Regions from separate parts of the Marinoscillum luteum genome, predicted to be linked through region 3. Evidence: riboswitches for the same ligand, from Rfam matches in the RefSeq annotation. Region 3 holds a riboswitch; each other region holds the start of a gene.
What was found. A riboswitch is a leader RNA that binds a small molecule or an ion and turns the genes downstream of it on or off. The one in region 3 is predicted to bind S-adenosylmethionine.

Region 1: linked by a shared signal. The riboswitch ahead of ACHKAR_RS21300 (nitrite reductase) and the one ahead of ACHKAR_RS03695 (homocysteine S-methyltransferase family protein) in region 3 are both predicted to bind S-adenosylmethionine.
Region 2: linked by a shared signal. The riboswitch ahead of ACHKAR_RS14655 (O-acetylhomoserine aminocarboxypropyltransferase/cysteine synthase family protein) and the one ahead of ACHKAR_RS03695 (homocysteine S-methyltransferase family protein) in region 3 are both predicted to bind S-adenosylmethionine.

The regions. Positions count from the first base shown of each region.
Region 1 is NZ_JBIPKE010000020.1:859,553-869,885, forward strand. It holds gene ACHKAR_RS21250 (hypothetical protein) at 216-629, shown strand; gene thiL (thiamine-phosphate kinase) at 626-1,657, opposite strand; gene mce (methylmalonyl-CoA epimerase) at 1,680-2,084, opposite strand; gene ACHKAR_RS21265 (hypothetical protein) at 2,185-2,592, shown strand; gene ACHKAR_RS21270 (HesB/IscA family protein) at 2,595-2,921, shown strand; gene ACHKAR_RS21275 (hypothetical protein) at 3,121-3,345, shown strand; gene ACHKAR_RS21280 (hypothetical protein) at 3,534-3,743, shown strand; gene ACHKAR_RS21285 (phosphoadenylyl-sulfate reductase) at 3,836-4,501, opposite strand; gene ACHKAR_RS21290 (precorrin-2 dehydrogenase/sirohydrochlorin ferrochelatase family protein) at 4,506-5,108, opposite strand; gene cobA (uroporphyrinogen-III C-methyltransferase) at 5,105-5,872, opposite strand; gene ACHKAR_RS21300 (nitrite reductase) at 5,876-7,996, opposite strand; SAM riboswitch class I at 8,335-8,444, opposite strand; gene ACHKAR_RS21305 (amidophosphoribosyltransferase) at 8,617-10,333, opposite strand, start outside.
Region 2 is NZ_JBIPKE010000018.1:257,842-268,174, forward strand. It holds gene ACHKAR_RS14645 (FG-GAP-like repeat-containing protein) at 1-6,052, shown strand, start outside; gene ACHKAR_RS14650 (homoserine O-acetyltransferase family protein) at 6,121-7,104, opposite strand; gene ACHKAR_RS14655 (O-acetylhomoserine aminocarboxypropyltransferase/cysteine synthase family protein) at 7,097-8,422, opposite strand; SAM riboswitch class I at 8,670-8,760, opposite strand; gene sucD (succinate--CoA ligase subunit alpha) at 8,894-9,766, opposite strand; gene ACHKAR_RS14665 (alpha/beta hydrolase family protein) at 9,909-10,333, shown strand, end outside.
Region 3 is NZ_JBIPKE010000012.1:64,032-74,364, reverse strand. It holds gene ACHKAR_RS03715 (hydroxymethylglutaryl-CoA lyase) at 1-783, opposite strand, end outside; gene metF (methylenetetrahydrofolate reductase [NAD(P)H]) at 810-1,766, opposite strand; gene metH (methionine synthase) at 1,828-4,503, opposite strand; gene ACHKAR_RS03700 (four helix bundle protein) at 4,531-4,893, opposite strand; gene ACHKAR_RS03695 (homocysteine S-methyltransferase family protein) at 4,909-5,922, opposite strand; SAM riboswitch class I at 5,972-6,089, opposite strand; gene ACHKAR_RS03690 (Ppx/GppA phosphatase family protein) at 6,176-7,081, shown strand; gene ACHKAR_RS03685 (CBU_0592 family membrane protein) at 7,124-7,366, shown strand; gene ACHKAR_RS03680 (NYN domain-containing protein) at 7,384-8,124, shown strand; gene ACHKAR_RS03675 (helix-turn-helix domain-containing protein) at 8,190-8,954, shown strand; gene ACHKAR_RS03670 (DUF1398 domain-containing protein) at 9,046-9,435, shown strand; gene metG (methionine--tRNA ligase) at 9,687-10,333, opposite strand, start outside.

The DNA of each region.
Region 1 (10,333 bases), on a different contig from region 3:
GATCTTTTGCAGGGTGGATGATCTCACCTCCTAACCGAGCTGATCCACAATGGCCAAAACACCAATAAAAGAATAAGTAGCAGTGAAAACCTGAGTATTTCGCATGATTAATCAATACCCCCGCTAAAAACACGGCCTGTCGTTTTCACGTCAGGCCTTTTATTTAGTCCCATATCAGGTTAAATTTAGGCATCACCCAACCTAAACCAACAGCCTTGAGCAGTTCCATCACCCTTAAAGACACAAGTGGTCATACATTTTTTTCCTGTATCCCCATTCACGAAAGGGGGATCATTAAATGCACCTGGACTGGCAATCTTATGGAGATTACACCCGCCAAAGAGGCAGCCCTGAGCATAGTGCGGCAGCTGGAAGAAACCGGGTACACCAAAGTGATCGATGATAACCGGCTCGGATCAGGCCCCTGGCCCGATTTCATGGATTGGCTTAGAACGGACTGGATCAATGCCCTACTCAAAACCAACCTCAAATCCTATGCGCATGTGGTATCAACAGACACCAGCGCCAAACAACCTGCCTACGAAATATTCAATCAAACCATTAAAAACGTGGATTTTGTCACATTCGGCAGCTATGACATGGCCCTCAACTGGCTCGAGGAAAATTAGAAGTGTTTCCACCCCTGAGCTGTGAGGGCGATCGTATTGCCAGATCTGGTAACCAGCGCCTTTCCCTTATCAGCAGACTGCATGTACCCAATGGTGTGAATCTCCGCATGATTCTTCACCTTTTCAAAGTCTGCCTGTGTGATGGTAAACAGCAACTCGTAATCCTCACCGCCATTGAGGGCGCAGGTATTAGGGTCGAGCCCAAATTCGGCAGCCGTCTCATAGGTTTCCTTATCTATTGGGATCTTATCCTCATATAGAGCCGCTCCCAGACCAGATGCCTTGCATAAATGAAAAACCTCTGATGCAAGACCATCCGACACATCAATCATAGACGTGGGAACAATGCCCAAAGCCCCGAACTCATGAATCACATCCATGCGCGCTATGGGTCGCAGCTGCTTGCCCACCACAAATGGATAACCATCCAGCTTGGGCTGCATGTTTGGGTTAGCCAAAAACTCCTGTTTCTCACGCTCCAACACCTGAAGACCTACATAAGCCCCTCCCAGGTCCCCGGTCACGCAGAGAATTTCGCTTTCTTTAGCTCCTGAGCGATAAGCCACCTTGTCCTTCTCCACAGTACCCATGGCAGTCACCGAAATCACCAGCCCGGAGCGCGAAGTAGTAGTATCTCCACCCACCAAATCAACATTGTAATCCTCACATGCCGCCCTTATCCCTTCGTATAGCACCTCCACGGCTTCCACCGAGAATCGATTGCTCAGACCCAGGCTCACGGTAATCTGCTTGGGTGTACCATTCATAGCAGCTATATCCGAAACATTCACAGACACTGCCTTGTAGCCCAGATGCTGCAGGGGTATATAACTCAAATCAAAATGAACACCTTCCAAAAGCATGTCAGAGGAAAGTAGCACGAAATGATCTCCTGCATCATACACCGCAGCATCATCCCCTATACCTTTTACAGTAGTGTCATGATATATTTTTACTCCTTCTGAAAGCTTATCAATCAGGCCAAACTCACCCAACGCTCCTATTTCTGTTCTTTTTTCCTCGCTCATTTTCTTGTTTGATTTTCCTTTTTTAGGCCTTTACTTCCTGACACAACTCTACCAGGACGCCATTGGTGCTTTTGGGATGTAAAAAACACACCAGCTTATTATCTGCACCTTTTTTGGGTGCTTTGTTAATCAATTCAAACCCTTCGGATTCCAGTCGCTCCATTTCTGCCAGAATATCATCCACCTCAAAGGCGATGTGATGAATGCCCTCCCCCTTCCTATCAATATATTTGGCAATGGCACTTTCCGGAGCCCCAGCCTGAAGCAATTCCACCTTATTGGGGCCAATCCCAAAGAATGAAGTGGTCACATGCTCAGAATCTACCACCTCCTCCTTGTAAGAGGGGGTTCCAAAAAGCTTCTGAAAAAGCGCATTGGCTTTGTCTAAATCCTTTACTGCGATACCAATGTGCTCTATTCTAACCATGATGTGTCGATTATGTATTAATTTCGCAAAAATGAGGAAACTTTTCCTGTATTTGAAAGGTTCCTTGAGTTGTTGTATTTTTATGTAAAGTCAACATAATATGGAATTTAGGACAGACGTCCATGTAGAGGCTGCTCGCATTCAAAATGAAATTAAGAATTTTCTGGGTCTGAAAAGCAGTGACCTTGTATTTGAATTTGCCAGCAGTGAAGGTAAGGTAAAACTGGATCTGATCACCATCAACCCAAGGCATAACCAGTCTTTTCTATTCAAAACCATCACTGGTTTTGACAAGACAGATGCTTTGAACAAGATGCTGGATTATGTGAAAACGCATAAAGAGAAGGAAAGCTCCTATACCATCCAGTGGACCACTAAGGGGATGAATGAACTTCAGACCTCCTATTTCAGAGCAAAAAATATCTATGATGCCATGGACAAACTGTACTATGGCCGGGATATGAACAACATCACAGTGTTTAGTGTAGTACTCAACCCAATAGCTTGACTATGATCAATGTAACCGATAAAGCAAAAGAGAGGCTCGCAGAGCTAAGAATAGAAGAAGGACACTCACCAGCGCATAACGTGCGTGTGGCAGTCAAAGGTGGCGGTTGCTCCGGTTTGATGTATGACTTACTTTTTGACAATACACTTACTGAAAGCGACGAAGTTTTTGAGGACAAAGGAGTAAAGGTGATTGTGGACAAAAAAAGTATGCTCTATTTACTGGGCACCACGCTGGATTTCTCTGATGGACTGAACGGCAAAGGATTTCAGTTTATCAACCCGAATGCCTCACGTACCTGTGGCTGCGGTGAGAGCTTCGCGGTTTAGCACCATACCATCACCCAACAGAAAATTGTAAAACCACTCTGATTACACAGGGTGGTTTTTTTTATAGCTCCTCTCTGAAGCAAGTCCTTGCTCCACCCTACTCACAGATCAAACCACAGAGCGCATCGAGTCATCCAACGAATATTAACCCCTTGGGTACTCACATGTTGGCAATTTCGCGGTAGAACAACACCAAACCATGAGACACCTAATTTTAATCAACATGATGTTTCTTGCCCTCCTCTCCTGTGAAAACAACCAAAATCTAGTTGGCAACGAGAATGAAAAAGAAACTTCCACACAATCCGCATCTAGAGTACGCAACTATGTGGAATCAGACACTGGCTACAACAACAGACCCGGACGTAAGAAAATCGCCTCGGAAGGAGCCTCCGACATCTACAAGAGTAGACTACAGAAATAAAATATCTGCCCTAAAGAGGTGAATAGAGAAAACAAAAAAGGCTTCACACTAGTGATAAACCGTTAATTTCAAGAAAAATCGTTAGTTACATTCACTTTCTCTCATATAATAATTTTTTAAAAAATTAGCAATATTTTAATATTCCCCGTAAATTGTGTGCACTAAACCAACAAATCAACCTTTTTATCATGAAAAACAAAATTTACCTAGCACTCATTTCTCTGGCTTTTTTCGCCTGTGGCGGAGCCGGAACTTCTCAATCTGAAAGTACTGCAGCAGACACTGTAGAAGTATCAGAACCTATCGCTGTTGTGGAAGAAGTAGTAGAAGCAGCAGACTCTCTTGCGATGGAAGTATCTGATTCTGTAGAAGTAGTAACTGAAACAGTAGCAGAGTAATCACATTGAAAGTACAAAAAGTAAAAAGCCCGGAAATTCCGGGCTTTTTTTTGGTTTAGCAAACGCTATATAGAGGATTCAAACATGCACACTCATAAGTGCAGCCCGCACTCGGTTTTTTCTTTACCTTCCCACCTTCCTGCTCTTCCTACTCCTTTTTTGGTACACTGCACACAGCCGATAGACCCAAACCCCTTGTATAAAAGCGGATGAGCGGGAAGCTCATATATGGTACGGTAGAGATTCAGGTCCTCCTGACTCATATCAATGATGGGATGAAACTTCAGTAAACCCTGGGACTCTTCAAAAATTCTCTTTCCCGCTCGATTCTCATTTTGGAAACCCAATAAACCTGACACCCATACTTTCTTACCCTTCTTCAAAGCATTCAATGGCTCTACCTTATTGATAAAACAGCAAAAGTCCGGATTGCCCTCCCAAACTTTATGATTGCTCGTAAACTCATGGGAGCGCTCCCTGGGCTGAACATCCACCACATTCAGATCAAACTCATTGATGAGCTGATCGCGATACTGAATGGTTTCCTTAAAAAGGTACCCTGTATTGATCAGGTGAACCGGGTGGCGTGGAGCCACCTTGCTAATCATGTGAATGAGCGCTATGGAGGTGCTCCCAAAGGAGGTGGTCACCAGGATCTCCTCTGGCTCAAACTCACCAAAGAGCATTTTCAATCGATCCAGATAAGTAAGATTGCCGTATCGGTCATTAAGTTCCAAAAGTCTCGAATCGGATTCCATATTTTTACTTTCCTTTCTTTGTGAGGACTGAAGTGATCTCATTGAGGCGCTCTACCTTCTCATTAAAATCTCCCTTCAGGTCATCTCGTATTGTTTTCAGCTGGTTCAGTAATTCAGGTGTGCTGTCTGGCAAAATATCCTCCAACACTTCTCTGAATCGCTTGGCGAAAGTGGGTGACTTCCCGTTTGTACTAATCCCAATTTTCAGGTCCCCCTTTTTCACAGTAGACCCCAGGTAAAAGTCGCAAAGGTCAGGGGTGTCGGCAACATTTGTCAGCAACCTTAACTTTTTGGCCTTTTTCTTCAGTTTCTCATGAAGCGAATAATCATCAGTAGCGAGTATCAAAAGGTCAGCACCTTTCAGGTCACCACCCCTGACTTTACGATTTAATATTTCTATAAACTCCGATCCATCAGCGAGCTCTTGCAAGGCCGGAAGGATCAATGGAGCAATAATTCTTATTCGAGCTTTAGGATCATTCTTCAGCAATGCTTCTACTTTTTCCAGGCCCACATTTCCTCCACCCACCACCACGGTCTGTATCTGGTTGAGCTTTAGAAAAACCGGAAATAACACATTACCCTCAGAAATACCTACTTCATTCATGCTACCTCGGATTTAGCTGCTTCCCACCAGGTATTCACCTGCTGCTGGTTGCTAGCCTGGGCAGCCCCTTCTCCAAAAATCAAAAGTGCTGGTGCCTCAGGTTTCGCTTTGGCTGCTATGGCCGCTATATCTTTTGCCTTCCCTTTGATGACATCTCCATCAGCGTGAGAACCCTTGCTAATAATGGCTGCGGGTAAGTCACCCCGTCCGAACTCCACATATGCCCTCGCAATCAGGTCTATTTTACCTAATCCCATAAAAAATAAAGTGGTAGGTGAATGCTCAGCAGCTCTGAGTACATCCTCGCTGAGCGTACCCTCACTGGTAGTAGCAGTCACCACCGTAAAGCTTTGATTGACCCCACGGCAAGTCAGTGGTATCCCAAAATAGCCCGGCAGCATCACACTACTGATACCCAGCACCACGTCCACCTCTATTCCATGCCTCTCAGCAATCGCTTTTTCTTCACACCCGCGTGCAAAAACAAACGGATCTCCACCCTTGAGACGCACCACATGGCCCATCTCTTTGGCATATTGCACAATCAGGTGATTGATCGTATCCTGCGACACACTAGACTTGCCTGCCCTTTTGCCCACAGGTATGTGCACCGCATCTGGCGCATAGCTCAAAAGCTCAGGATCCACCAGCGCATCATACAGGACTACATCAGCTTTTTGTAGAGCCTTCACACCTTTCACAGTGATCAGCTCAGGATCTCCGGGACCAGCGCCCACGAGCGTAAGTTTTGGTGTTTTCGTCATCACTTATGCTTTATAAAATTCGTTTACTACCAACTTGTCTTTAGCCTCTTTGCTTCGGAAATTATTGACCTGGGCAAAGAAATCATTGGCCTGACCAAGATATGCGGCTGCAAAAGCTTCGTCGGGCTCGTACTTATTAATCTGGAGTACTAACTCAGAGAAGGATTCGATCCCTTCAAACTCACCTGTCTCGACACAATGTTTCTGGAAGTCTTCTATGATACCAATGTGGGTATTGCACTGCACATCTTTGCTGAGCAAAATAGCCTTGGCTCCAATGACAAACGTATTGTAACTGTAGTAGATAGCATCCGCCCACTTGCCCTCTGCCAGGGTTCTTTTACCACTAGCCAAGCGATCGCCGGCATCATTGAGGATGGTACCCACCAAATCCATCATAACTCCTGCGCACTCTCCCACGCCAATTTCCGGCACAAAATCATCTACTTTGCCCCAATCCTGATAATCTTCATCACGAAGCGTTTTCACATCGGCAATGTGTTTCAGGATATCATAGAAGTATCGTTTTCCCCTTCTTCTAAAGTAAGCGTTGAAATACTCCTCCTCAGTGGCATTTTCCTCATAGTCATTGAGCAAAGTCCTCACCGTATCCGGAATTCGCTTGGTAGGTATTTTGATAACCTTCTCTGCAATATTCCCTTTTCCATCTGGATCAAGCCCTCCGCCTATCACCACCTGCATGGCTGGAGATACCTTGTCACCGTTCTTGATGCTACTGCCATGGAAGCCAATATTGGCCACCATATGCTGGCCACAAGAGTTCATACATCCGCTTATTTTTATTTTAATCAAAGTTTCATCCACCAGGTGGGGAAACTCATCACGGATCAAATCTTCCAAAACAAGGGCCAGTGCAGTACTATTGGTCACCCCAAGGTTACAGGTGTCTGTACCCGGGCAGGCTGTCACATCCGCGAGGGTATCAAAGCCCGGAGCTGCATAATCCAACTCCTGCAAGGCCTGGTACACCGCGGGGATATTCTCCAGACGGATGTATTTGAGTAGCAACCCCTGGTTGAGGGTAAACCGAATGTCTTCAGCAGCATATGTTCGAGCTATGTCAGCCAGTTTTCTTGCCTTTGGTGATTTGATGTCTCCAAGAGGTATTCTCACTTTCACGGCGTAGAATCCTTCCTGCTTCTGCTCAAACACGTTGGTGAGAAACCATTCCTTATAAGCAGTATTGGGCTCAAAATCACCCACTCCCAAGATCGACTGATCCTCAGGCACTTTGGTGATCACCTTTTTGGTGTTGATCTTGTAGGTCTGATGCTTCAGAGATTTGCGCTCTTCTTCTATCAGTTTCATGAACCCTTCAAGACCGATCCCCTTGTTAGGCTCTATCAGATACTTCAGTCTCGCTTTGTGTCTTCGCTCCCGCTCTCCGTACCGATCAAACACCCGAAGGCCTGCTTCTATAAAAGGAATCAGTTCATCCTGAGGTAGGAAATCATAAGCCAACTGCCCCATAAATGACTGAGCACCAAGCCCACCACCTACAATCACTTCAAATCCGTAGGCGCCATTCTTGATCTTAGGAATAAACCCAAAATCATGGATATAAGTGAATGCCGCATCCGACTTAGAGGATGAAAAAGCAATTTTCACCTTTCTCCCCATTTCCTGACAAATGGGGTTTCTGAGGAAGTACTCAAATACCCCCTGAGCGTAGGGAGATACATCAAACGGCTCCTCGGGATCAATACCCGCATATGGAGAAGCCGTCACGTTGCGAACGGTATTACCACAAGCCTCCTTGGTGGTCACCCCTACGGACTCCAGAGCCTCCCACATTTCCGGTGTATCCTGCAGCCTCACAAAATGAAGTTGGATATTTTGTCTGGTAGTGAGGTGAAGGTTACCATTCGTATATTTTTCTGAAAGATTGGCCACCGTCTCCAGCTGATCCGGGGTGATTTTCCCAAACGGCAGCTTCAAACGAAACATCTGCACGCCTTGCTGACGCTGCCCATAAACTCCTCTGGCCAGACGAAAAGACTTGAAACGCTCCTCAGGTATTCTGCCAAGATTAAAATCCTGGATTTTATCCTTGAGCTCTTTGATGTCGGCTTTGGCCTCTTTGCTGATGTCTTTTGTGATCATTTTTTTGTTTTTTCTATAAAAAAAGCCCCTGAATGAAGTCTCCCGGGGCTTTAGTTACACAATGAAAATATTTTATTTATTTCTGGTGCTTCCCGGGATGTCATGTACAAATGCAGCATATGCAACACACGCATGCGCAGCAACAACATGACATTAGAAAGAATAAAGGGTTACAATTGAACTTAAAAGGCATTACGATAAAAGTTGTTGGATAAAAAGGTGCTGTATTTCAGTAAGGGATAGGGATCACTTACAACAACAGCAACAACAACTCATCGAATGTCTCGAGAGGTCAATTGACTTAAAAAAGAAGGTTGTTTGTAAATTCATGGTCAATTAATTCATATTTATTCCGGCAACCGCCAGAAACAGGAATTAGCACCTTAAACATTGCTTTCAGGTTGCTAGCGCTTCACAGAGCCCGTCTCTCCACGCTTCTTTATAAATCAATTATACGCTAATTGATGTGGCAAAGGTGAGTCACAAAACTGAGACTTCAAAACTTCCGAATCAAAATAACGATAACTTGTATTGAAAAATTCAATTTTTCAAAATTTTACGCTCTTATTTCCAATTTTCGCAAATGAACCACTGGCATTTCCAGCATTTCACTTCCTACGTTAATAAGCGCGCACCTCGGAGCCTTTCATAAAATTCATAAAGGCCTTATTCACCACCCGATTTCCCCCAGGCGTAGGATAATCACCCGTAAAGTACCAATCGCCAATATGGTTAGGGCATGCCTTGTGTAGGTTTTCTACCGTTTGATAGACCACTTCCAGTTCAGCTTTCATGCCTTTAGGTCGGACAATATTCGTAATCATGGCTGAAACTTCATCGTAAGTGAAAGGAGCATACAGTTCCTTCACAAAGTTGGGCTGATTTTTATCTCCCGTGCTGGCCAGACATTTTTCATATACCTCGTCCAACAGATACTCCTTATCATGCTTCTGAAGCAAGGCAAGCACCGCCCTGAAGGCCACAAAATCCTTCATCTTACTCATATCTATCCCATAGCAGTCCGGGAATCGTATCTGAGGAGCAGATGATACAATCACCACTTTTTTAGGCTCCAGCCTATCCAGCAGTGTCAGAATACTTTTCTCCAAAGTGGTACCCCTCACGATAGAATCATCGATTACCACGAGTGTATCTTTTCGCTTGTTGATCACCTCATAAGTGGTGTCATATACGTGCGCCACCAGATCGTCTCTGTGCGCATCATCGGTAATGAAAGTTCGAAGTTTGGCATCCTTCAACACTAACTTCTCCACCCTTGGGCGAAAAGAAAGTAACTCTTCCAGTGAATCCGCACTGGGCTTCTGATCGAGTATAATATCCTTTCTCTGGGCAATGAGGTAATTATCAATACCTCTGAGGAGGCCCAAAAAGGAGGTTTCCGCTGTATTGGGGATGTACGAGAAAACCGCATTTTTCAGGTCAAAATTGACCGATTTGAGGACGCTCGGGATAAGTAGTTCTCCCAATTTCCGGCGCTCATTGTAGATATCAGGATCGGTACCTCTGGAAAAATAAATCCGCTCAAAAGAACAGGACTTTTTCACCCTTGGCTCAATAAACTTCACCTCCCTGTAGCTACCATCTTTCTCAATGATCAGTGCATGACCCGGTGGTATTTCACGGATCTCATTGTAATTACATTCGAAGGTGGTTTTGATGGCTGGCTTCTCTGAAGCCACTACCACCACATCATCATCGGCATAGTAGTAGGCTGGTCGTATGCCATTGGGATCGCGCGCTACGAATGCTGCGCCATACCCCAGCATCCCCGTCATGGTGTATCCACCATCAAAGTCGCGGCAGGACTTTTCAAGAATACGCTGCAGATCGAGTTCCTGCTCTATGATGTCCGTGATTTCAATATTGGTTTTAGTCCCCCTGTATTTATTGAAAACTGCCTGATTGGCTTCATCCAAAAAGTGGCCAATTTTCTCCATCACGGTAACGGTATCCACCATTTCCTTAGGGTGCTGCCCCAAAGAGACCAGCTTGTCAAAAAGCTCGTCCACGTTAGTCATGTTGAAGTTGCCGGCCATCACCAGGTTTCGACTTCTCCAGTTATTTTGTCTTAAAAAAGGATGGCAGCTTTCGATCCCGTTCTTTCCATGTGTACCATACCTCAGGTGACCCAGCCATACTTCACCGGTGAAAGCATAATTATCTTTCATCCATTGAGCATCGTAGAAGCTGTCGCCTCCTTCCTTCTTTGCTTTATTATATTTTCTGCTGATTTTGCCGAATATGTCCTCGATCGGCTGCTGATTGGTGGTGCGGTATCTGCTGATGTATCTGGTGCCGGGCGGCATATCCAGTTTG
Region 2 (10,333 bases), on a different contig from region 3:
AGATAATACCACCCTGACAACCGCCAATATCAAGGTGCGGGGCTCAATGTCAGGCCTGATAGCCGGAAGCTTTTCTGGAGGAGGTACACCCGGTATCCAGTTTGACCCTAATAATGACTTTTTGCCAGGAGAGCGCATACATGTTATGATCACCACAGATTTGAAAAGTGAGGGTGGAGGCATTATAGCCGGGAATAAGTCTTATTATTTTGATGTAGAGGCAGCACTTCCCCCGAGCACTCCGGCACTTCTTGTGAGCGAAAATGAATATAACATTGACAGCACGCCCACAGACATGGTGGAAGTGGACCTTGACAAAGATGGGGACCTGGATGTGCTGACTAGTAGCCGACCCTACCAGCGGATCAACTGGCATGTAAATGATGGAGCAGGAAACTTTACCGTGACCTATATCAATCACAGTGGAGTGACCTCCTGCAAAATAGATGTAGCAGATATAGATCAGGATGGAGACAATGACATTGTAGTGTTTGCTAATTCTGGGGGGGCTTGGACCTGGCTGGAGAACGACGGTAGTCAGGTGTTTACCTCTCACGTAATGAGTGCCGCCATGAATTACACTATGAGTGTCTCCATTGTAGATCTTAATCAGGATGGTTCCCTTGACGTTTTGGCTACCGAAAGCGGCTCAGATAACGTGCTCTGGTTTAAAAATGATGGTGCTCAAAATTTTACGCAGCGCGAAATAGGAACCTTTGGGACTAATCCCAATAAGGCTTACGCAGAGGATTTGGATCAAGATGGCGATATTGATGTTGTCGTTGGTGGACATAACTATGGCACCAATTTTCTGGCATGGTATGAAAATGATGGATCACAGGGTTTTACTTATAATGAAATCACACAAACTGCCGACGGGGTGTCAGATGTGGACGTGGCGGATGTGGATGGTGATGGCGATATGGACATCCTTACTGCTGAGAATCGGGAGGATCATGTGGTCATTTATCAAAATAACGGGAATCAGTCGTTCACAGCTTTGGAGGTATCAGACGACATTACCGGACCGGTACAGGCCTGTTTTGTAGACTTGGATGCTGATGATGACCTGGATATTGTGATAGGAGCGGATGGTGTAAACGCTGTAGGCTGGCTGGAAAATAAAGGAGGCTTCAATTTCACCTACTGGGAGCTGGCAGCGAATGAAGGAAATCTGATAGGTTTTGGAGATTTGGATGGTGACTCAGATTTGGATCTGGTATCTGTGTCTGAGGGAACGAATAAACTCTATTGGTACCAAAACAAAGCCAACGAAACTCCTGTGGTGAGCAGCCCTAAGTCTGATGAGGAGGTAGTGGCCGGAGTGGCTTTTTCGATTGACATGAGCGGGATATTTTCAGATCCCGATGGAAGCAATACTTTGGTGTATGCTATGACTATGACCAACGGGAATGACCTACCTGACTACCTCACTTTTAGTAATGCAAGCAAAACACTGACGGGAACAGCCCCATATGGATCAGATGGCACTTATAACCTTCGAGTGATCGCCACCGACCATGCAGGTGAAGCCGCATTTGACGATTTCGATTTTACGGTGAGTGAGCCTCCGCTGATCTCAGTGGTGAGCTTCACTCCTCTACGTGGTTCCTATCAGTCCACAGAGGTAGGTATTTCCATCACATTTGACAAAAATGTAGATGCCTCTACACTTCCTGGTTCGCTCATGCTATATGATGTTCAGGGACAGGTCGTTTCCGGGGATTTGGGGGGAGGTGGAACCGCTACAGTCACATTTACTCCGGCGTTTGATTTAGCTCAGAATCATGAATATACGGTTGTTCTTTCTGATCAATTAGAGGCCGAGGATGGATCCATTCGCACTTCACCCTTTTCGTTTTACTTTAAGACATCTGCCTCACCCGCTCCCGGAGCATTTGTGAAACAGTCGACCCTTGTTAGTCATAGTTTTCCACTAGGACTTGACTTGGGCGATTTGGATGGTGATGATGATTTAGATATTACAGTATCCGGAGGTACAGCTGCTACAGCAAACTTGCTGGTATCGGCAGGTGCGGATGCAGGTGTCACCAAGGATCTGGGTGTCCATGCATCTTCAATTCTTATTTTTGATTTGGATCAGGATGGTGACTTGGATGTGATTTCGGCCACCACGATTGATGATAAAATCACGCTGAATAAAAACGACGGGGCTGGCAATTTCACCATCACGGACATTGTGCCTGGTATTACAGACCCTGAAGCTTTCAGGATAAAGGACATGGACATGGATGGAGATTTTGACCTGATTGTGGTCTCTCATCTTTCTGTGGACATCTATCAGAATAACGGCAGTCTTACTTTCACCAAGCTTCATGTAAGCGATGATGATCACACCGCCTTAGAAGTATTGGACTATGACCTGGATGGTGATCTGGATATTTTGGGAGGAGAAAACGTATGGTATGAAAATGACGGACTACTTTCTTTCATCAGTCACAGCGGCTTTTTCTTCGATGACCTGGAAATGGATGATATCGATGGTGATGGTGATCAGGATATAATAGTCTCCCATGCCAATAACCTTACGCTTTATAATAATGATGGAACAGGCTCCTATGCGGCTGAAACACTGCTTTCCGGACAGGGCGCAGGTGTATTGAAAATAGTCGATTTGAATGGAGACGGTCATCTGGATGTGGTGACCTCTTTTCGATCGGATAATGCGCTCTTCTTTTTAGAAAATGATGGAAGTGGCGCGTTTACTTCAGCATTGCTCTCTGACCAGGAGTCGGATGTTATTGACTTTGAGGTAGGTGATTTAAATGGAGATGGAAACCTTGACATCATCGTTTGTAACTATGGAGACAATGAGGTCACCTGGTTTAAGAATCGATCCAATGCAGACCCTACAGTGGACAACGCCATGGCAAATCAGGAGACCAATGAAGATGCTCTTTTTACTTTTTCTATTCCTGAAAATACGTTCGCAGATGCTGATGAGGATGAGCTTTCACTATCTGCAAGTTTAACCGATGAGAGTGCCTTGCCTGACTGGCTTTCTTTCGACCCTGCCAGTCACACCTTCAGCGGCACGCCCCTTCAGGCAAATGTGGGTACAATCAGCATCAGGGTTACTGCCGATGACGGGCTGGAAGGGATTGTTTCTGATGATTTTGACATCACAGTTAACAATGTGAATGATGCGCCAGTAGTGAATCAATCCATTTCAACTAAGACGGCTTTAACGGATTTGACCTTTTCTTTCGAGGTGCCCGCAAATACTTTTGAAGATGAGGATGAGGATGTATTAACACTTACAGCAGGTCTCTCAGATGGGTCGGCCTTGCCGGACTGGTTATCGTTTGATGGTTCTACCAAAACATTTGACGGTACACCCACTGTGTCAGATGTGGCAAACCATACCGTAAGAGTTACTGCTACTGATCCCTCCACTTCCAGTGTTTATACAGACTTCACTTTAAAGGTCACATTGGACAATGATCCCCCGGTGGTAGCGGCGCCTGTACCAGATCTGGAAGCCAGTGAAGACCAGCCTTTTCAGTACAGCTTTGCGGCCAATACATTCACGGATCCAGATGACGATTTACTTACTTATAGCATGACCTTGCAGGGAGGCGACCCGTTACCATCTTGGTTGACCTTTGAAGCTACAGATTTTGAGTTGTCGGGTACCCCGTTGCAGTCAGATGTGAACACGTACACGATTGTGCTTACAGCAGCTGATGAGTTTGCTGAGGTGTCCGATGAGTTTGTGCTGACGGTGAATGCCGTCAATGATGCGCCCTTCCTGGTAGCTGGTTTGCCCGATCACAGTGTAGATGTAGGGGAGGACATCTCCATCGTCATCTCTGAGTCGGCCTTTTCAGATGAGGATCATGCAGAACTGATTTTTTCCATTAGAATGGAAGACGGAAGTGATTTGCCATCCTGGTTGACTTTTGATGCGACCAGTCGTACGCTCAGTGGGATAAGTTCTCTGGAGAATGTGGGTCAATATTCACTCAGGGTTACGGCTTCTGATGGAGAGGAAAGCGCTTCTGATGTATTTGTGTTGACAGTCATTTCCACCAATAGTTCGCCAGTTGTTCGCTCTTCGCTATCTCTTTTGAGGTTGGACATTGGGGATACACTGACCTTAGCCATGAGTACCCTATTTGAAGACCCCAACGGTGACGATCTGTCTTTTGAATCTCAGTTATTTGGAGGAGCCGAGTTGCCTGATTGGATGGTGCTTGCGGAGGATACGCTGACGATTACACCCACAGTGGGCACATTGGGAGAATATACTGTGGAGATTATAGCTTCAGACCCTTTTGATGAGTCAGTGTCCATGACATTTGACCTGGAGGTTTCCAAAAGTGATCAGACCATTTCTTTCACGCAGATAGCCTCAGAGGTGAACATCGGTGCGGAGAGTATCCCGCTTGAAGCTACAGCCAGCTCAGGACTGGAAGTAGTGTTTAGCTCATCCAATACGGATGTAGCGATGGTCGAAGGTGGGTTTTTAGAAATCATTGGTGCTGGCAGTGCAATCATCACCGCAAGCCAGCCTGGTGACGAAAGCTATAATGCTACTACAAGTCAGCAAACGATTACAGTCAGCAAGTATTCACAGTCGATTACTTTCGAACTACTCAGTGAAAAAACCTATGGAGATGGCTCCTTCGATTTGGAAGCTTATGCCAGCAGTGGGTTGGAGATTACTTATGAGAGTTCAGATGAAACAGTGGCTACCATCTCTGGCAAGGTGGTGACCATAATCGGCGCTGGTAATACTACCATTACAGCGAGCCAGCCGGGTGATGAGGAGTTTGACGTGGCCAGTGACGTGGCTCAGGTGCTTACAGTCAACAGAGCACCACAGCTGATTACTTTTGAAGCGATTGGTGAAAAAGCAGCTAACGAGAAACCCTTTGACCTGATCGCTACATCCAGTTCGGATCTTGAAGTTTCCTTTTCGAGCTCTGACGAAACGGTCGCTACCATCTCTGGAAATACGGTGAGCATCTTGTCATCGGGGACCACTACTATCACGGCCACTCAGGCAGGCAATGCGAATTACTTGCCTGCGTCGGAGGAGCAGATTTTATCCGTTTCTGATGTGACTAAACTCGATCAGACCATCACGTTTGTGGGACCTGATGATAGGGTGTTTGGCGATGCGCCATTTGAACTTAGTGCAACGGCCACCTCCGGTTTGGTGGTGAGTTTTGAAAGTTCGGATGAGTCGGTAGCCACTGTCAGTGGTAGCACTGTCACCATTGTGGGGGCGGGTTCCACTACGATCACTGCTACTCAGAATGGTGATCAGGATTACCTGTCTGCAGAATCAGTGGGACAGCCGTTTGAAGTGAGTACCGCTGAGCTGGTGGTGACACCAGATGATCAGGAAGTGGTATATGGTGAAGCGCTTCCTGAGTTTACTTATTCCATTTCAGGATTTGTAAATGGCGAGGATGTACAGGCCCTACTCGTACAACCTCAGGCAGGCGCTGGTTTATCTGGGATTCCGGATGCCGGAGTTTATGAAATCACCAGCTCAGGTGGAGAAGCAGCAAATTATTCTTTTGTATATACAGAGGGGGTGCTTACGATCCACAAGGCCACGGCATCAATAGTAATGACCCATTTGGAACAAGAGGAAGACGGCACCGGGAAGAGACCTGAAGTGACCACTGAGCCGGCTGACTTGAATTTTATCATGACATTCAATGGAGACGCTGAGGAGCCTGTGACAGCCGGCAGCTATGAGGTCTTTGTGGAAATCATTGAAACTAATTATACGGGATCCGCTACCGAAACTTTGGTCATTGCTTCCGAGGAGGTTTTGAGTGCACCGTCTCCAGTTCGGGTGAATGTCTACCCTAATCCGGCAAGTAGTCGCATCTTAGTGAAAACACCAGAGGTTGCCATTTGCAAACTGTATGAACTGGATGGTGGTCTCGTTCAGGAAGGGAGAAGCAATGAACCCATGGACATTAGCAGGGCAGAAGCGGGTATTTATATCCTGCAAATACTCAGCGAAGGTAAGGTCATTGATCAGGTAAAAGTGATCAAGAAGAACTAGGGCAGTCCCGGATACTTTTCGGGAGATAAGCCAACCCAAGGGGTTGGCTTTTTTTGTGTCTGATATGTTTAGGCTTTCAAGAAATCACGGATCAATTCAGAAATCTGTTCCGATTCAGTCAGAAATCCATCATGACCAAATGCGGATGTGACCAAACGGAATTTTGCATCCGGTATGAGCCCGGCAATGTACTGCTGCTCCTCCGGGGGGAAAAGTATATCTGTATCTATACCGATCACCAGTGCTTTGGATCGGATACGTTTCAGGGCAGTTTCTGCCGACCCGAAATGCCTGCCTACGTGGTGGCTATCCATGGCCTTGGAGAGGTAATAATAACTCTCCACTGAAAATCGCTTACGGAGTTTCTCACCCTGATATCGCTGATAAGAGGATGCCGAGAAGTCATCCCATCGCTGGTCTATGTCTCGCTGCGTTTTGTTATAGGTGTTGTAGTGCCTGTATGATAGCATGGCTATGGCTCGGGCGGCCTCCAGTCCTTTGGCACTATCGATGTTTTCCAGCGCCATTCGCTGCGCTTCGTTGAAGGCAATCCCCCATGGGGAATGGAAAGCGTTGGTCGCTAAGGGTACGATGTGATCAAAAAGTGTAGGCTCTTCCACGGCCCATTCCAGAAGCTGCTGTCCACCCATAGATCCACCGATTCCCAGATGGATGGTTTCGATTCCCAAATGCGCTTTCAGTAGCTTGTGAGCATTCACCATGTCACGGATCGTGACCAGAGGGAAGTTATAGTTTTTTGGTCCGGTGGTGCCGTAGCATGAGCCCAGCATATTGGCACATACGACGAACTTATCTTCCGGATCGATAGCCTTACCGGGACCCACAAGCTCGGGCCACCACTCCGCGGGGTTCCCGTTTGCAGTGAGGGCATGAAACACCCAGGCCACATTGGTCTTCTCACTATTGAGCGTACCGTAGGTGGTGTAGGAAATCCGGACATTCCGGAGTGTGTCTCCACACTCCAGGATGAACGGTTCTTCTACTTTGAGGATCGCAGATTTTGGCTGTATTTGTTCGATGGTATTAGGCATTAACTTGATTGTCTGCATATATTTTTTCGAAAGCCTGCTGGAAATCCGCTTTGATATCATCGATGTGCTCGATGCCCAAAGAGACTCTGAGCAGGTTGGGAAGTACGCCCGCATTTAATTGTTCTTCATTGGATAATTGCTGGTGGGTGGTGGCCGCAGGCTGTATGATCAGCGTCTTGGCATCCCCCACATTGGCCAGATGACTGACCAACTCTAGATTATCTACTAGTTGTGTGGCCAACTCTTTTTCTCCCTTCAGGGTAAATGAGAGCACTCCTCCAAACCCGTTTTTGAGGTATTTTTTGGCAAGCTCATGATAGCTGCTGCTTTTCAGACCTGGATAGTTGACGGTTTCTACCAGTGGGTGCTGCTCCAGCCATTGTGCCAGCTCCAATGCATTATCCACGGTGCGCTGCACGCGCAGTGATAAAGTTTCCAGTCCCTGCAAAAGCAAGAAGCTATTGAATGGGCTGAGTGCCGGTCCAAAATCTCTTAGACCTTCCACCCGGGCTCGGATAGCAAAGGCAATATTGGGCAGACCTAGCGGATTTCCTTCTCCAAACACATCCCAGAAGACCAATCCGTGATAGCCCTCAGAAGGCTCGGTAAACTGCGGGAATTTTCCATTGCCCCAGTTGAAATTTCCACCATCTACGATCACACCGCCAATGCTTGTGCCATGGCCACCGATCCATTTGGTAGCCGAGGCAGTGACCACTGAAGCCCCATGCTCCAAAGGTCGAAAGAGGTAGCCACCGGCTCCAAAAGTATTGTCCACTATGAGTGGAATATTGTTTGCTTTGGCTACTGCCGCGATCGCCTCAAAATCAGGCACATTGAAACCCGGATTGCCGATGGTTTCCAGATAAATGGCTTTGGTTTTCTCATCGATCAATTTCTCAAACTCTTCGGCCTGGTCGCTTTCAGCAAACTTCACTTTAATGCCGAGGCGCTTGAAGGCTACTTTAAACTGATTGTAAGTGCCGCCATAGAGAAATGAGCTGGACACAAAGTTGTCACCAGACTCCAGAATATTGCTGAGTGCGATAAACTGAGCAGCTTGCCCGGAGCCTACCGCCAATGCGGCCACTCCCCCTTCCAGTGCAGCGATACGCTTCTCGAATACATCATTGGTGGGATTCATGATCCGACTATAGATGTTTCCAAATTCCTTCAGGGCGAAAAGGTTAGCGCCGTGCTCGGAGTTTTTGAATCCGAATGAAGTAGTTTGATAAATAGGCACAGCCCGTGATCCTGTAGTGGGGTCTATTTCCTGGCCTGCGTGTAGTTGTAAGGTTTCAAATTTTAATGCTGACATGAGTGTATATTTTTTAAGATTCTAGAATAGTATATGGGGTATGCTTTTATGACCAAAGACAATACATGAATCGGCCTGCGGATTTTCCAATAACTAAAAGGAACAATACCTGCGGAATTAGCAGTAGTAACACATACAACAGAACCCTCTGTCGATCGGAGAATGTGAAATAGATAACCTTGCTTCAATGCTTGGCAAAAAAGCAGTTGCTTTCGCAAAAGTGTTTTTGTTGAATTTCATAACTATCAATTTATATATCAGGAATTAGCACCTTCCCGTTTAGGGTGGGGGTTGCTAGCGCTTCTTAGAGCCTGTCTCTCAGCGCTTCTTTATAAATCGATGCTTTATCGATTTGAGAGCACAAACGTAACACGGAAAAATTAGTTTGCAAAAAAAAAGAAGGGCAATAAAAAAATAAAGCCGGTCAGAAAATTCTGACCGGCTTATCTATATCTAATCGAACTAAAGTTATTAGCCCAATGCTTTTTTCATGACTTCCCCGATATCTGCAGGGGAGTTGACCACATGGATGCCATTGGCGGCCATGATCTTCATTTTGGCGGCAGCAGTGTCATCTGCGCCACCGATAATGGCTCCGGCATGGCCCATTCTTCTTCCGGGAGGTGCTGTTTGGCCGGCAATAAATCCTACTACAGGCTTTTTGTTGCCATTTTCTTTGATCCATTTGGCTGCCTCAGCTTCGTAGTTTCCACCGATTTCACCGATCATCACGATCCCTTCAGTCTCCGGATCCTCCATGAGCAACTGTACAGCATCTTTGGTAGAAGTACCGATGATAGGATCTCCTCCAATACCGATGGCGGTAGTAATACCCAATCCTGCTTTTACTACCTGATCGGCTGCTTCGTAGGTCAATGTTCCTGATTTAGAAACGATCCCAATATTTCCTTTCTTAAATACAAAACCTGGCATAATGCCCACTTTGGCTTCACCCGGAGTGATCACCCCAGGGCAGTTTGGCCCTACCAGTTTGGCTCCTCTGGCAATGGCGTAAGGTTTGGCTTTCATCATGTCCTTCACAGGAATACCCTCTGTGATGGTGATGATAACCTTGATGCCTGCATCAGCAGCTTCCATGATGGCATCAGCAGCGAATGCTGGTGGCACGAAGATGATAGATACGTCAGCACCTGTTGCATCTACGGCATCCTTCACAGTATTAAACACAGGTTTGTCCAGGTGGCTTTGTCCACCTTTGCCTGGAGTTACGCCTCCTACTACATTCGTGCCATACTCAATCATCTGAGTGGCGTGGAAGGTTCCTTCAGTGCCGGTAAAGCCCTGTACGATTACTTTAGAATCTTTATTAACTAGAACGCTCATTTTGGATTGGTTTCTATTTGAGTTGCAAAAATATTTGAAATGGACACATTGCCAAACGGATTGTGAATATAAAGTATTATAATACATTTGCGGCAGTCAGATGTCATCCGCCACATCGGCAAATTCAGTATAAAAACAAGGCATGCATAAGGCTGAAGGGTTTCAGATCATTTCGGAGGATAAAACTAAAATAAGCGCTACGCTTTTTTCAGGGGATGCCAAAAGCGCACATCTGATCATCGTGAGCCCTGCGGCTGGGGCCCCTCAGCGCTACTACAAAGGGTTTGCAGACTACGCTTGCCAATACAAAGAATTTGATGTGATCACTTTTGACTATCGGGGGATAGGAGACTCGCTGCACAGCTCGGTCAAAGACGAGCGCTGCAAAATGAGCGACTGGGGAGACAAAGACCTCAATAGCGTGATTGCCTGGGCGAATAAAAAATATGATAAAATTTTCCTAATAGGTCACAGTGTGGCGGGGCAGATTTTTCCAAAAGCGGCCAACAATGGGCGCATTAGATCAGCTTACTTTGTTGGGTCTCAATCTGCCTATAATGGACACTG
Region 3 (10,333 bases):
CTCCGCACTCAATTCACTGAGCACCTTCAGTATGTTTTCTGTGGCCATGTTTCCGACCAGGTCGTCTTTAGCCATGGGGCAACCTCCGAACCCACGTAGCGCACCATCCATACGCCTACACCCCGATTCATAGGCCGCCACTATTTTCTCCCTGGCTGTCGCCGGGTTGGAGTGCAGATGAGCTCCAAACTCAATGTGAGGAAATTTGGGAATCAGCGTTTGGTACAAAGTGGATATCCCCTCAGGTGTGGAAACCCCCACAGTATCTGCCAAAGAAATGATTCCTACTTCCATCTCATCCAACTGATCCACAAACTGCCCAACAAAATCCATCTCATAGGGATCTCCATACGGGTTACCAAACCCCATGGACAAGTACACCACCAACGTCTTTCCATCCATTTGGCAGATCTCCTGTATCTCCGCCAGGTTATCGAAAGCATCATCTATGGACCTGTTGGTGTTTCGCTGTTGAAAAGTCTCCGAAAGTGAAAGCGGATACCCCAAATACTGAATTTCCTCATAATCAGCTGCTTGCTCAGCACCCCTCACATTGGCCACGATAGCCAGTAGTTTGGAGGATGACTCACTCAGATGCAGGCCCTGAAGCACCTCTGCCGTATCCTTCATCTGAGGGATGGCCTTGGGTGATACAAAACTCCCAAAATCGATGGTATCAAACCCTACCCGCAGTAGTTGATTGATGTACTTGATTTTAAGTGCTGTAGGCACAAAGTCGGCTAGACCTTGCATGGCATCTCTGGGGCATTCGATGATTTTCATGGGGTATTTTTATGAGCAAATATACCTTAGAATAATGCCTTGGCAATCCGATAGACTGAGTCTGACTTGCCCATAGAATAATAATGAAGCACCGGCACACCTTTCTCCATCAGTTCTTTTGACTGCTGAATGCCCCATTCTATTCCCACTTCCTTCACCGCTTTATTGTCCTTACATTTCTCTATCTCATTGTAAAGATCATCAGGTATGTCTATGTGGAAAATGCTTGGCAAAGCAGTCATGTGGCTCTTGGTGGTAATGGGCTTGAGACCAGGTATGATCGGCACATTGATCCCGGCTGCCCGACATTTCTCCACAAACTCAAAATATTTACTGTTTTCAAAAAACATCTGAGTCACAATGTACTCAGCCCCTCTGTCCACCTTCTGCTTCAGGTATTTCAGGTCTGACTTCAGATTAGGAGCTTCAAAGTGCTTTTCCGGATAACCGGCCACTCCGATACAAAAACTAGTGGGCACTGCGTTTTGCAGTTCTTCGTCGAGGTACTTTGCTTCATTCATTCCCATCACCTGATCTACCAGGTCAATGGCATAAGCATTGCCATCGGGCTCTGGTCTGAAGGTTTTTTCCTCTGCAATAGAGTCTCCCCTCAACACCAATACATTGTCTATCCCAAGGAAATTAAGATCAATGAGGGCGTTTTCTGTTTCCTCTTTGGTAAATCCCCCACAAATGATGTGTGGCACCGGATCCACATTGTACCTGTTTTTGATCGCTGCGCATATCCCTACCGTTCCAGGTCGCTTTCTGATGGTCTTCTTTTCCAACAGTCCATTTTCCCGGTTTTTATAAACAAACTCCTCCCGGTGATAGGTCACATCTATAAATGGTGGTTTGAATTCCATCAATGGATCTATGTGCGCAAAAAGTGAATCAATACTATCTCCCTTCTTTGGGGGGATGATTTCGAGTGAAAACAAGGTGCTTTCCGTGGAAGCTTTGATATGTTCGGTTACTTTCATTTTTCTATATAAAAAGCCAATTAAAACCTGGCTAACGATAATTTATTCTACTCAGAGCTCATTAAGAATTGTAGCCCAAATTAGGTGCAAGCCAGCGCTCCACCTCAGACAGCTCCATCTGTTTACGTCGGGCATAGTCTTCCATCTGATCCTTATATATTTTGCCCAGTCCAAAATATTTTGACTCTGGGTGGGAAAAGTAAAACCCACTGACGGAAGCTGCCGGGAACATAGCCATGCTTTCCGTGAGCTCCACGCCTATGCTCTCTTCTGCTTTTAGCAAGCCAAAAAGCGGTGGCTTTTCGGTATGATCCGGGCAGGCAGGATAACCTGGCGCAGGACGGATGCCCTGGTAAGTCTCCTTGATCAGATCATCATTCTGCAACTGCTCATCCTTGGCATATCCCCAGAGTTCTTTCCGCACTTTTTCATGCATCATTTCAGCCAGGGCTTCCGCAAATCTATCCGCCACAGCCTTGATCATGATGGACGAATAATCGTCATGATCTGCCTCATACTTTTCCGCAATTTCTTTGGCCCCAAACACGGACACGGCAAAACCACCAAGGTAATCCTGCTGGCCGGTTTCCTTTGGAGCAATGAAATCTGACAAGCTGATATTCGGCAGGTTAGAGCCCTTCTGTCCCTGCTGTCGCAAAAAGTGGAAGGTCTCCTGCAACTTGCCTGACTCATCATAAATCTCCACATCATCCCCTACGGCATTGGCAGGAAATAAACCTACCACGGCACTTGCACGAAGCTCTCCATTGGCAATCACCTGATCAATCATCGCGTTGGCTTCATCATATAGCTTCCTGGCCTCCTTACCGATGGTCTGGTTTTCGAAAATTTGCGGGTATTTTCCTTTCAGCATCCAGGTGGAAAAGAAAGGTGTCCAATCAATGTATTTCCTGATATCGGACAGGCCGACATTTTCAAAAACCTGAAGCCCGGTATGATTTGGAACCGGAACCTGATAGGATTCCCAATCTATTTTCACCTTATTGGCCCTGGCAGCTTCATAGGTAATTCGTGCTTTTTCGGACTGACGACTCTCATGGCTGACCCTCAGCTCCTGATACTCTTCCACCGTTTTCTGCACCAGCGCATCTCTTTTCTCTCCCAGAAGGTCCGAGGCTACCCCCACACTTTTGGAAGCATCCAACACATGAATCACCGGGCCAGAATATTTAGGTGCAATTTTCACGGCAGTATGAATCCTGCTGGTGGTAGCCCCACCTATGAGCAATGGTTTCTTGATCCCTCTGCGCTCCATCTCAGCGGAAACATGCACCATCTCGTCCAGCGAAGGGGTAATCAATCCACTAAGGCCAATAATGTCTGCATTCTGCTTCTCTGCTTCGTCCAGAATGCGCTCTGCTGGAACCATCACCCCCAGATCCACGATATCATAGTTGTTGCATCCCAGAACGACGCCCACGATGTTTTTCCCAATGTCGTGCACATCGCCTTTCACGGTAGCCAGCAGGATCTTTCCCTTGCTAGTCTTGGTATCACCGGAGCGCTCCTTCTCTTTTTCCAGATAGGGAATCAGATAAGCCACGGACTTCTTCATTACCCGGGCGCTTTTCACCACCTGAGGCAAAAACATCTTACCCGAACCGAAGAGATCTCCCACCACATTCATACCATCCATCAGCGGACCTTCTATCACGTGCAAAGGCTTATCATATTGCTGCCTGGCCTCCTCAGTATCTTCTTCTATATAGTCCACAATCCCTTTGACCAGTGCATGCTTCAGCCGCTCCTGCACCGATTGTTCACGCCAGGCATTGTCTTCCACTTTCACTTTACCCTGACCCTTTACGTTTTCGGCAAGTGTCAGCAACCGCTCCGTAGCATCCGGCCGGCGATTGAGCAGTACATCTTCTACATGCTCCAGCAGGTCTTTAGGGATTTCGTCATAGACCTCTATCAAGCCGGCATTGACAATGCCCATGTCCATACCATGTTTGATACCATGATAAAGAAATGCCGAGTGCATGGCTTCCCGCACCACATTATTACCTCTGAAGGAGAATGAAACATTGCTCACTCCGCCACTTACTTTGGCGCCGGGCAGGTTTTCCTTGATCCATTTGGTGGCGTTGAAAAAATCCACCGCGTAGTTGTTATGTTCTTCTATACCCGTAGCTACCGGGAAAATATTCGGATCAAAAATGATGTCCTCTCGGGCAAAGCCCACGGTATCTACCAGCAGGTCATAGCAGCGCTTGCAGATGCTGATTCGGCGCTCGTAGGTATCGGCTTGACCTGCTTCATCGAAGGCCATGACCACTACTGCAGCACCATATTGTCGTATTTTGTTCGCTTGTCGCAAAAACGGTTCTTCCCCTTCTTTCAAACTAATGGAGTTCACCACGCCCTTGCCCTGAATGCACTGCAATCCTGCCTCTATGATCTCCCATTTGGAGGAGTCTATCATTATCGGAATTCTGGAGATCTCTGGCTCGGAAGCAATGAGGTTGAGGAATTTTACCATGGCCGCTTTACCATCCAGCATACCCTCGTCCATGTTGACATCCAGGATCTGTGCACCACTGCGCACCTGATCGAGTGCTACGTCCAGCGCTTCATCATATTTATCCTCCAGGATCAATCGCTTGAAACGAGCCGAACCTGTAATATTGGTTCGCTCACCCACGTTCACGAAGTTCGTTTCAGCAGTGATGATCAAAGGCTCAAGGCCTGAGAGTTTTAGTGGTTTAATATTCATCCGTTATCTGTATTCAGTATCCAGTTATCAGTTTGTTTCATTCAATGATTTCCGGAAAGACTGAATCATTTTTGTAAGTATTAATAATTCTTGATATAAGGCATCAAACTGATCGGTAGTGATTAATTGCCTGGCTCTGGCCAAGTAGATACATCCCACCACCTCAACGCAAGACCTCAGCGAGATCGCCAGAAATCTCTTAAACTCCTTCTTCGTTTGACCTGTACTCCCCTCTGCGATATTCAGGGAAACAGAATCCGCCGCTCTCTTCATTTGACTTGTTAAGGCAAACCTCTCCTCAACCGGAAAACACTTGGTCAATGCATTCACGTTCTGCGACAACTCCAGTGCTTTCTGCCAGATTTTCAGGTTTTCAAATATGAATGACATGAAACCGCCGACTGATTACTGAAAACCGAGATCTGAAGTCATTTGCTTCCTCGGCTCATACCTTCCTGCCACTTCGGCGATGGCCCTGATGTGATCGGGAGTGGTACCACAGCACCCACCCAAAATATTCACTAACCCCTCTTGCAAGTACTCTTCTACCTGGGCAGCCATTTCCTCGGCGCTCTCATCATATTCCCCAAACTCATTGGGCAGTCCGGCATTGGGGTGAGCGCTTACCAGAAAATCAGACTTCTCAGCGAGGGTCTGCAGATAAGGGCGCAGCTGCTTGGCACCCAGCGCACAGTTCAAACCAATACTGAGCAAAGGCATGTGAGAAACCGAAATCAAAAAGGCCTCTGTGGTCTGACCAGAAAGGGTCCTCCCGGAAGCATCAGTGATCGTGCCCGACACCATGATCGGCACGCGCGCACCCCTTGCTCTGACTACCTCATCTATGGCCATGAGTGCTGCTTTGGCATTCAGCGTGTCAAAAACAGTTTCTACCAACAGCGCATCCGCACCACCGTCCAAAAGTCCTTTGACCTGCTCTATGTAGGCTTCTTTCAACCCTTCAAAGGTCACTGCACGGAAACCTGGGTCGTTGACATCCGGTGAGAGTGAGGCGGTTCTGTTCGTTGGCCCAATAGACCCTGCCACAAATCTGGGCTTGTGAGGCTCCTTAGCGGTGAATTCATCCGCTACCTCCCGCGCAATCTTCGCACTCTCATAGTTGAGTTGGTAAGCCAGGTGCTCCAGCTGATAATCTGCCTGGGCAATGGTAGTGCTGCTGAATGTGTTGGTCTCGGCAATGTCTGCACCTGCTGCAAAGTAGGCTGCGTGTATTTCCTTGATCACATCCGGTCGGGTGATGGAAAGCAGGTCATTGTTGCCCTTCAGGGATGAGGGATGATTCTGGAGCGACTCATTTCTAAAATCCTCCTCTTCCAGCTTATACCGCTGGATCATGGTGCCCATGGCACCATCCAAAATCAATATTCTCTCCTGAGCTATTTCTTCTAGCTTGTTCATATCCAAAGATTAAAACCATTTATTCAGGAGAAAGGTACCGGAGTGGATTACTTTATCTCTTCCAGACAATGCCTGGATGGGAGTTGGCACCGAAATTCTGATCAGATGACCAGAAAAGGTTGCCAAGGCTTCATAGGGCCCAATCCCTCTGCCTTTCTCGATAAATGTGGTGGCAAATATAGGGGGAGATTAACACAATAAAAACATTTGCAATTAGGTTCTCATCCGCCCAAAGGAGTATTTTTACTCCCCAATGAAATTTGCTGCAATAGACATAGGCTCCAATGCCATCCGCTTACAGGTCACCAAAGTAATCGAATATGAACAGCTCATCACCTTCAAAAAACTCCAGTATGTGAGGTTTCCACTCAGACTTGGTCATGACGTGTTTACCAACAAAATGATCAGTCCGGTGAATCAGGAGAAGTTCGTGAAACTGATGACCGCCTACAAAAACCTGATAGACCTCTATGGGGTGGACCACTATTTTGGCTGTGCCACCTCTGCCATGCGCGAGTCTGCCAACGGAAAAGCACTTACCGAAAGGGTGCTGAATGAGGTGGGCTTAAAAATCAACATCATCAGTGGTGTGAAAGAAGCCGAAATGATCAATGAAGTGATTAGTCTGGATCTGGATGACAAAACCTACCTGCATGTGGATGTGGGTGGGGGTAGCACCGAGCTCAATTTCTATTATAAACAGAAGAAAGTGGCTTCCAAATCCTTCAAAATCGGATCAGTGAGGCGGCTGGAGCGTCACGACTCACCCAGGGCCTGGAAGGAGATAGAGCGCTGGGTAAAAGATGAACTCAAAGACCATAAGGAGAAAGTCACAGCCATAGGCACGGGCGGAAACATCAACAAAATATATGAGCTCTCGCCGGTTTCCAAAAAAAGGAAAATCTCGCTGGAAAGCATCATGAAAGTGCAGGACTACCTCGGCAACCTCACCCTGGATGAGCGCCTGAACCGGCTGCAACTGAACCCCGACCGGGCCGATGTAATCATCCCTGCTTCGGAAATCTATGTGCACGCCATGAAGGCTGCCGGAGCCAGGTCCATGCTAGTACCCGACATTGGGTTGAAAGACGGAATCAACTATTACCTTTTTGAGAAGTACTACCCCAGACGCGGAAAGATCTTTGTGAAAAACTCATGATCTGAAAATCCCTACATTTGCCGATCTAAAAATCGCGCAATCATGACAATCATAGAAGCTATTGGCTGGCTGGGTGCCGGCTCACTCCTGGTAGGTTTTGTACTCAACATCTTTCAGAAGATCGCCGCTGGCTCCTTCCCTTATTTACTCCTCAACCTGGGTGGCTCGGCACTCCTGCTTTACAATGCCTACATGAACGGCGCCTATCCCTTCGTGGTGGTCAACCTTTTTTGGGTCGTTTTTTCGGGCATTAAACTCTTCCAGCTGTCCTTTAGCAAATCATAAAGCCGTAGCTTTATAGGATGGACAAAGATCATAACCTGGCAGTACTCATAGATGGGGACAATATCCCCTCGGCTTATGTAAAGGAAATGATGGAGGAGATCGCCAAGTATGGCAACCCCACTATCAAACGGATTTATGGCGACTGGACCAAGCCCAATCTTTCCAAATGGAAAAACATGCTCCTGGAAAACGCCATCACGCCCATCCAGCAGTATGCCTACACCACCGGCAAGAATGCTACCGACTCGGCCATGATCATTGATGCCATGGACATCCTGTACTCCGGCAAGGTCAATGGCTTCTGTTTGGTCTCCAGTGATAGTGACTTTACCCGACTGGCTACCCGGCTGAGAGAGGCCGGCATGACGGTGATAGGGATCGGCGAAAAGAAAACTCCCAACCCATTTATAGTGGCCTGTGATCGGTTTATCTACATTGAGATCCTCAAGAAAGCAGAAAAAACCGCGCAAGACCCTAAAGGCAAGCCGGCTAAAAAGGATGAGGATGACAAAATCACGCCTAAAGTGATCAGCCTGATCAGTGCCACCATCTCCGACTGTGCCGATGATGATGGGTGGGCCTTTCTGGGCGATGTGGGTGGTCTGCTTCAGAAAAAGCAACCCAATTTTGACTCCAGAAACTTCGGATTCCAGAAGCTCACTCCTATGATCAAATCGATCAATAAGTTTGAAATAGAGCAGCGCGAAAACCAGCGCGGCGGGAAGTACAAACTCGTGTATGTGAGGAATAAGGATTGATCCTCCTCCCAGGCTGAAAAATAATACTTGACTCGTAATGGTTATTCTGCTAGCTTGGTAGTCCCATGAAGTTTGACAGACATCCTCCGACCGAAAGGCTAAAACCCTACATCAAATATTTTGTGGTGTCGGAGAATGAATTGGGCAGTGAGTACAAGGTTTTTCCTTCTTCAGGGTTGGTGATCGGGTTTCAATACAAAGGGCAACTTTCAGCAATGAATGGCAAGCAGGAAGACCGACTAAGCACCTCAGGTATTACGGGCATTTCAAAGAGTTATAAAACCTTTAAGAACACCCCTAACATTGGAACCATCCTGGTTTATTTCACTGAAACAGGGTTTACGCATTTTGCTTCACATCCGGCGAACGAATTGTACAACTTAAGCCTGTCTTTGGCGGACATTTTTGACCAGGGAGTCACCAAAGAAGTCGAAGAAAAGTTGTTTTCAGCTACTACAGACCTGCAGCGCATTCAGATAGTTGAAGCGTTTTTGCTCTCGCAATTAAAAGACATTCAGGCAGATCGCTTAATTGTAGAAGCGGTAAAACTCCTCTGCCAAAGCCAGGGAACCATTCGCATTCAGGAGCTGCTTGAAAAACTGCATATCAGTCAGAGTGCATTTGAAAAGCGCTTTCGAAAAGTAGTAGGAACAACACCCAAAAAATTCGCATCAATCATTCGATTCAATGCGGTGCTTGACAGCCTGAATGAGGACAAATCGCTCACCGAAATCTGCTACGAGCATCATTTCTTCGATCAGGCTCACTTCATCAAAGACTTCAGGCTCTTCACGGGTGATACGCCCGAACAGTTTAAGCACTCCCTGTAAAACAACGACTTTTTACAATTACCAAAATTCCCCCGCTCTCACCTTTGTCGCTCAAAGCCAATCGAAACGTTCAATCAAAAACCAAAGTACAATGTTTACAGTAGAACAACTCAAAGCCGCCCACAGCAAAGTCAAATCAGGAGCCGACTTCCCTGCGTACATTCAGGAAATCAAACTATTAGGTGTAACCCACTACGTGGCTTATGTAGGCGATGGGCACATCGACTATCACGGGCCTAACCATTATGCTGTGAAAGTACCCCCTAAGTACAACCCATTGCCCATTGCAGACAGCCCCAACTATGAATCCTTTAAAGACGGATTAGCGGCTCACCAGCAAGGCCAAACAGATTTCCTCACGTTCATTAGGATGTGTGCCCAATTTGGTATTGAAAAATGGGTCATCAATATCGACACCATGACCTGTACTTATTTTGATAAAGCCGGTAATGAAGTTCTGGTGGAAGAGATCCCTCATTAAAAACAAATTAGTTTGATTTAACTAGCTAGACAACCACGATCATCAGGTTGTGTATCCTAAGCTCCGACACAGGGTAGACAAAGCTATGTGTGACTTTTTTCCAGCAGAACAGCACACGCCATCCATAAAATGCTGATAGGTAGAATGAAATACCGCAGCATTCCCAGTCAGTGACCCCATCCAATAAACAAGAAAGCCCCTACCAGCACTTGCAGTCCGGTAGGGGCTTTCTCTAACGCTGCTATTGCCCTTTAGGCTATGCCGGCACCATTCTCTGCGTCTTTGTCAGGACTCACTGCCTTGAGCGAACCGTCCGCATTTTCGGCAAAAAGGAGCATGCCCTGAGACTCGATGCCCATGATTTTCCGGGGTGCGAGATTTGACATCACCACCACCTTCCGGCCAACCATTTCTTCCGCAGTGAAATGCTTAGCTACTCCACTCACAATGGTCCGCACATCCAAGCCAGTGTCAACCGTGAACTTCAGCAGCTTATTGGATTTCTCCACCTTCTCGGCGGTCTTGATCTCCCCTACCCGCAGGTCCATTTTCATGAAGTCATCAAATACCACCTCATCTTTGGCCGGAGCCACTTTGGGCACCTCGTTGGCTGCCTCATTTGCTTTCTTTGTATCCATTAGTTTTTGCACTTGTGCTTCTACTGTTTCGTCTTCTATTTTATCAAAAAGCAACACGCCTTCATTGATCTGCTGACCATCCGCCATCAGTCCCAAACCGCCAGCCATAGACCAGGCCACTTCCGTCTGGTTAAGCATCTTTCTCAGCTTATCGGAGGTGAAGGGGAGAAAAGGCTCAGATAAGATGGCCAGACTCCCGGCCAGCTGTAGAGCGATGTTCATGATGGTCTCCACCCGGCTCTGATCTGTCTTGATCAGCT